3 regions of the Aeromicrobium sp. HA genome follow, and region 1 is predicted to be linked to each of the others. Evidence: predicted binding sites of a transcription regulator. Region 1 holds the regulator's gene; each other region holds the start of a gene.
What was found. Region 1 encodes HrcA, which represses chaperone genes, less so after heat shock. Its sites were predicted from a motif close to TTGGCACTCGNNNNNNNCGAGTGCCAA; they were not measured.
Positions count from the first base shown of each region.

Region 2: the regulator HrcA is predicted to act here: its motif matches at 941-967, upstream of groL (chaperonin GroEL).
Region 3: the regulator HrcA is predicted to act here: its motif matches at 1,051-1,077, upstream of groES (co-chaperone GroES).

Region 1 covers NZ_CP114372.1:2,348,753-2,351,016, forward strand. The annotation lists gene dnaJ (molecular chaperone DnaJ) at 1-756, opposite strand, end outside; gene hrcA (heat-inducible transcriptional repressor HrcA) at 791-1,807, opposite strand; gene O3S82_RS11580 (hypothetical protein) at 1,921-2,264, shown strand, end outside.
Region 2 covers NZ_CP114372.1:462,706-464,969, forward strand. The annotation lists gene thrC (threonine synthase) at 1-269, shown strand, start outside; gene O3S82_RS02305 (MoaD/ThiS family protein) at 302-580, shown strand; gene O3S82_RS02310 (cold-shock protein) at 680-883, shown strand; gene groL (chaperonin GroEL) at 1,001-2,264, shown strand, end outside.
Region 3 covers NZ_CP114372.1:2,768,163-2,770,426, reverse strand. The annotation lists gene O3S82_RS13685 (class I SAM-dependent methyltransferase) at 1-1,013, opposite strand, end outside; gene groES (co-chaperone GroES) at 1,157-1,450, shown strand; gene groL (chaperonin GroEL) at 1,482-2,264, shown strand, end outside.

The DNA of each region.
Region 1 (2,264 bases):
GGGGTGACGCGCCACCTTGATCTCGATGTAGAGGTCACCGGCGGGGCCTCCCCCGGCGCCGACCTCGCCCTCGCCCGCGAGCTGGATCCGGTTGCCGTCGTCGACACCGGCCGGCACGTTGACCTGCAGGCTGCGGCGCGAGCGGACCCGGCCCTCGCCGTTGCACTCGCGGCAGGGGTCGGGGATGACGGTGCCGTAGCCGTGGCAGGTGGGGCAGGGGCGCGAGGTGCGGATGTCGCCGAGCAGCGAGCGCTGGACGTGGTGGACGCTGCCGTGACCGTGGCAGGTGCCGCACGTGACCGGCTCGGAGCCGGCGTTCGCGCCGGAGCCGTCGCAGACCTCGCACGTGACCGCGGTGTCGACCTTGATCTCGCGCTGGACGCCGAACGCCGCCTCGGCGAGGCTGACCGAGAGGCGCAGCAGCGCGTCCTGGCCACGCTGGGTGCGCGGGCGCGGGCCGCGCGACGACGTCTGGCCGAAGAACGCGTCCATGATGTCGTCGAAGCTGAAGCCCTGGCCGAAGCCGCCGCCCATGCCGCCGCCGGCCGACAGCGGGTCGCCGCCACGGTCGTAGATCGACCGCTTCTGGGGGTCGGACAGCACCTCGTAGGCGGTCGTGACCTCCTTGAAGCGCTCGGCGGCGTCGGGGGCGTCGCTCACGTCGGGGTGCCACTTGCGGGCCGCCTTGCGGTAGGCCTTCTTCAGCTCCTCCGGGGTCGCCTCGCGCGACACGCCCAGCAGTTCGTAGTAGTCCAAGATCTCTTCTCTTTCGCAGTCCGAGGTGGAGCGCTCAGCCGTCGGCGAGGATTCGCCCGACGTAGCGGGCGACGGCGCCGACGGCGGCCATCGTGGCGGGGTAGTCCATGCGGGTCGGCCCCATCGTGCCCAGCTGGGCGAAGGACTCCCCGTCGGGTCCGTAGGTGCTGGAGACGACGGCCGTGCCCGACAGGTCGTCGCGTCCGGTCTCGCGGCCGATCCGCACGTGCGGGCCGACCGTGGCCTCGCCCAGCAGGTGCAGCAGCACGACCTGCTCCTCCATCGCCTCCAGCACGGGGCGGATGGCGGTGTCGAAGTCGGCGCCGAAGCGGGCCAGGTTGGCGGTGCCACCGACCGCGACGCGCTCGTCGGACCGCTCGTTGGAGAACGTGTTGGCCAGCGTGGTGACGATCGCCGAGACGACGGGGCGGTCGTCGACGTCGAACGTGTCGATCAGCTCGGCCAGGCGCAGCGAGGCCTCGGGCAGGCGCTCGCCGAGGGTGGCCCGCACGAGGCGCGACTTGAGGTCGCCCAACAGGCCCTCGCCGGGGGTCTGGGCGAGCTCGACGATGCGCTGCTCGACGCGGCCGCTGCTGGTGATGACCACGATCAGCACGCGCGAGCCCTCGAGCGCGACGAGCTCGACGTGGCGCACCGTCGACCGGGTCAGCGACGGGTACTGCACGATCGCGACCTGGTTGGTCAGCTGGGCGAGGATCTTCACGCTGCGCATGACGATGTCGTCGACGTCGATCGCGCCGGACAGGAAGGTCTCGATCGCGCGGCGCTCGGCGCCCGACAGCGCCTTGACCTCGGCGAGCCGGTCGACGAACATCCGGTAGCCCTTGTCGGTGGGGATCCGGCCGGCGCTGGTGTGCGGCGCGGTGAGGTACCCCTCGTCCTCCAGGGCGGCCATGTCGTTGCGGATCGTGGCGGGCGAGACGCCGAGGCGGTGGCGCTCGACCAGCGCCTTCGAGCCGACGGGCTCCTGCGTGGCGACGTAGTCCTCGACGATGGCTCGCAGGACGTTGAGCCGGCGGTCCTCGATCACGCTGTCACCTCCCACGCTGCTGGCACTCGACCCTGACCAGTGCCAGTCTAGCGAGGCCGTCGAGGGCGGTGTGCCTGCACGAACGGCGTCCGCGGACATGGCAACCTGTCGGGGTGAGTGAGGTCTCCGTGCGCCCCGACGGCGCGATCGAGGTCGTCGACGGGGACCAGGTCCTGGTCTACACCCCCTACGCCGTGACCGCCCCCGACGGCACCACCGTCGCGCACGAGTCGCGCGGCGGCTCGATGGCGTCGGTCTGGGCCGGCGCCGTCGGCGAGGCGTTCGTCGAGGTCTCGCACCTGGGCCATGGGCCCGAGGGCGGCGAGCTCGTCATGGTGGTCACCCGCCCCGGTCACGCGCCCGAGGTCGCGCTCGGCGCTCTCGTCACCGACGAGATACCGGCCGAGGTCCCCGAGACCTGGCCCGCCGCGGTCGACCTCGCGATCGGCCTCATCGC
Region 2 (2,264 bases), 1.6 Mb from region 1:
GCGTCGAGGAGGTCGACGACGACCAGATCCGCGACGCGATCGTCCTGCTCGCGCGCACCGAGGGCATCTTCACCGAGACCGCCGGCGGCACCACCGTGGCCGTGCTGAGGAAGCTCGTCGAGACGGGCCAGCTGGACCCCGAGCTCGAGACCGTCGTGATCAACACCGGTCACGGCCTCAAGACGCTCGACGCGGTCGCCGGTTCCGTCGGCCCGCGCGCCACGATCGCCCCCACCTACGACGCCTTCGCCGCGGCCGGCATCGCCTGAGCCGTCCGACCGAAACCACCCGAGGAGCCCCCATGGCCGTGTCCGTCCGCATCCCCACGATCCTGCGCAGCTACACGAACGACGAGTCGCAGGTCAGCGCCGAGGGCGACCGCCTCAGCGCCGTGCTCGACTCGCTCGAGACCGCCTACCCCGGCATCCGGGCCCGCATCGTCGACGAGGACGGCAAGCTGCGCCGCTTCGTCAACGTGTACGTGGCCGAGGAGGACGTGCGCTTCGCCGACGGCCTCGACACCAAGACCCCCGACGGCACCCAGATCTCGGTGATCCCCGCGGTCGCCGGCGGCTGCTGAGCAGGCTTTCGGCCAGTCCGCCGTAGGCGATTCACGCGCCTGCCGATACGCTGGTCCCGGGTCCGGCAGCGGGCCTTCCCCCGCAGAACAGGTGGTCTCATGGTGCATGGCACCGTCAAGTGGTTCAACTCCGACAAGGGGTACGGCTTCATCGCCGTCGACGGCCAGGACGACGTCTTCGTCCACTGGTCGAAGATCGCGATCAACGGGTTCAAGACCCTCGAGGACGGCCAGAACGTCGAGCTCGAGGTGGTCGACGGCCCCAAGGGGCGCGAGGCCGAGAACGTCCAGCCGCTGCACTAGGCATCGGGGCCGGGGCCTCGGCCGACCTCGGGTGCGGGGTCGCTTGAACGGGCGGGATTAGCACTCGTATAGTGAGAGTGCTAGTTCCACTTCTACTTATGTCGGAGACACGCACCCATGGCCAAGTCCATCGCATTCAACGAAGAAGCCCGGCGCGGGCTCGAGCGGGGCATGAACCAGCTCGCCGACGCCGTCAAGGTCACCCTCGGCCCGAAGGGCCGCAACGTCGTCCTGGAGAAGAAGTGGGGAGCCCCCACGATCACGAACGACGGCGTCTCCATCGCCAAGGAGATCGAGCTCGAGGATCCCTACGAGAAGATCGGCGCCGAGCTCGTCAAGGAAGTCGCCAAGAAGACCGATGACGTCGCCGGCGACGGCACCACGACGGCCACCGTCCTGGCCCAGGCGCTCGTGCGCGAGGGTCTGCGCAACGTGGCGGCCGGCGCCAACCCGATGGGCCTGAAGAAGGGCATCGAGATCGCCGTCGAGGCCATCAGCGAGCAGCTGCTCGCCATGGCGAAGGACGTCGAGACCAAGGAGCAGATCGCCTCCACCGCCTCCATCTCGGCCGCGGACACCACGGTCGGCGAGATCATCGCCGAGGCCATGGACAAGGTCGGCAAGGAGGGCGTCATCACGGTCGAGGAGTCCAACACCTTCGGCCTGGACCTCGAGCTCACCGAGGGCATGCGCTTCGACAAGGGCCACCTGTCGGGCTACTTCGTCACCGATCCCGAGCGCATGGAGACCGTGCTCGAGGATCCGTACATCCTCATCGTCAACAGCAAGATCAGCACCGTGAAGGACATGGTCCCGGTGCTGGAGAAGGTCATGCAGACCGGCAAGCCGCTGGCGATCATCGCCGAGGACGTCGAGGGCGAGGCCCTGGCCACCCTCATCGTCAACAAGCTGAAGGGCACCTTCAAGTCGGTCGCCATCAAGGCCCCCGGCTTCGGTGACCGTCGCAAGGCGATGCTGACCGACATCGCGATCCTCACCGGTGGCGAGGTCATCAGCGAGGAGGTCGGCCTCAAGCTCGAGAACGCCGATCTGACGCTGCTCGGCACCGCCCGCAAGGTCGTCACGTCCAAGGACGAGACCACCATCGTCGAGGGCGGCGGCGACGAGGCCCAGATCCAGGGCCGTGTCGCCCAGATCAAGGCCGAGATCGAGAACAGCGACTCGGACTACGACCGCGAGAAGCTCCAGGAGCGCCTCGCCAAGCTGGCCGGCGGCGTGGCCGTCATCAAGGTCGGCGCGGCCACCGAGGTCGAGCTCAAGGAGCGCAAGCACCGCATCGAGGACGCCGTCCGCAACGCGAAGGCGGCCGTCGAGGAGGGCATCGTCCCCGGCGGCGGTGTCGCGCTCGTCCAGGCCAGCA
Region 3 (2,264 bases), 420 kb from region 1:
CCGATGTCGCGCTCGCGCAGCGCCGCACGCAGCTGCTTCTCGCGGTAGGGCAGCTCCTCGAGGACCCGGAACGCGCGGCCGAGCGGTGCGGCGTCGGGGGACTCGGTGGTGATCCAGGCGATGTGGGGGTCGAGCAGGTGACCGCCGAGGTCCTCGGCGAGCTCGGCCACGAGCCCGGCCCGGATCACGGCGTCGTCGGGCTCGACGAGATGCGACAGCAGCGGCCCGACCGTGGCCGGCGTGCCGCGCGCCACGAGGCTCACCCCGGCCGGGAGGACCGTGGCGACCCGGCCCTCGGGCGCCCCGAGACCGGCGCCCCACAGGCACGCCTCGACGAGGTCGCCACCGTGGGACACCCACTCGGCCTGCACGCCCGGCGGCACCGCGTCGTGCGCGATGCCCGGCATCACCTTCGCGACGGCCCGCCCGGCGAGCAGCCCCGTGACGAAGTCCCAGGGCGGCACGAGGGCGTCCAGCCGGAACGTGCGTCCCGCGCCGTCGCGACGGGCCGGGTCGACGAAGGCCACCTCGTCGGCTGCGACGGTGGTGGTCGTCGCGTCGCCGACCTCGACCGTGCCCTCCAGTCCGAGGGCGGCGAGGTTCGCGCGGGCGATCGCGGCGCGCACCTCGTCCTGCTCGACGCCGCGCACGGCCAGTCCGGCGCGGGCGCAGGCGATGAGGTCGCCGCCGATGCCGCAGCCGAGATCCACGACCCGGGTGGCGCCGAGGGCGACCAGCCGCGTGGCGCGGTGGTCGGCGACGGTCCGCCTCGTGGACTGCTCGAGCGCGTCGTGCGTGTAGTAGAGGTGGGCGGCGTCCGCGCCGAACTTCGCGACGGCCCGGCCGCGCAGGTGGTTCTGGGTGACGGCCGCGGCCACCAGCTCCACCGGGTGGTCGCGACGCAGGCGGGTGCCCAGGGCGAGGTCGGACTCGCGCCCGGCGCAGGCGGCCACCTCGGCCAACAGCGCCTGCCCGGCCGGCGTGGTCAGGGTGGCGAAGGTCTGGACGTCCACGCGCCCGAGTCTGCCACCGCGTGCCCCGGCTTCGGACCTAGCACTCTGTTGGGACGAGTGCCAGCCGGTGCTACGCTGACGACTGGCACTCCCAACGAGTGAGTGCCAACCGAACGTCTCTCATCGAAAGGGGAGGTCGACCAGTGTCGGTCACCATCAAGCCGCTCGAAGATCGCATCGTCATCAAGGCCGGAGAGGCCGAGCAGACCACCGCGTCGGGTCTCGTCATCCCCGACACCGCCAAGGAGAAGCCGCAGGAGGGCGAGGTCGTGGCCGTGGGCCCCGGTCGCGTCAGCGACAGCGGCGAGCGCATCCCCGTCGACGTGGCCGTCGGCGACAAGGTGCTCTTCAGCAAGTACGGCGGCACCGAGGTCAAGCACGGCGGCGAGGAGTTCCTCATCCTCAACGCCCGCGACGTCCTCGCCGTCATCGCCTGAGTCCACCCAAGCCAACCGTTAGGGAGCACTCGTGCCCAAGATTCTGGAATTCGACGAGGACGCACGCCGCGCCCTCGAACGCGGTGTCGACAAGCTCGCCGACACCGTCAAGGTGACCCTCGGCCCCAAGGGCCGCTACGTCGTCCTCGACAAGAAGTGGGGCGCCCCCACGATCACGAACGACGGCGTGTCCGTCGCGCGTGAGGTCGAGCTCGACGACCCCTTCGAGAACCTCGGCGCCCAGCTCGCCAAGGAAGTCGCCACCAAGACCAACGACGTCGCCGGTGACGGCACCACGACCGCCACGGTCCTGGCCCAGGCGATGGTCCACGAGGGCCTGCGCGCCGTCGCGGCCGGCGCCAACCCGGTCGGCCTCAAGAAGGGCATCGAGGCGGCCGTCGAGGCCGTCACGAACGAGCTGCACTCGCGCGCTCGCGCCGTCGACTCGGTCTCGGACATGTCCGCCGTCGCCACGGTCTCCAGCCGTGACGCGGTCATCGGCGAGCTCATCGCCGAGGCGTTCGACAAGGTCGGCAAGGACGGTGTCATCACCGTCGAGGAGTCCAACACCATGGGCACCGACCTCGAGTTCACCGAGGGCATGCAGTTCGACAAGGGCTACCTGTCGCCGTACATGGTCACCGACACCGAGCGCATGGAGGCCGTCCTCGACGATCCCTACATCCTCGTCAACCAGGGCAAGATCTCGGCCGTGTCCGACCTCCTGCCGCTGCTGGAGAAGGTCGTCCAGTCCGGCAAGGCCCTGTTCATCATCGCCGAGGACATCGAGGGCGAGGCCCTGTCCACGATCGTG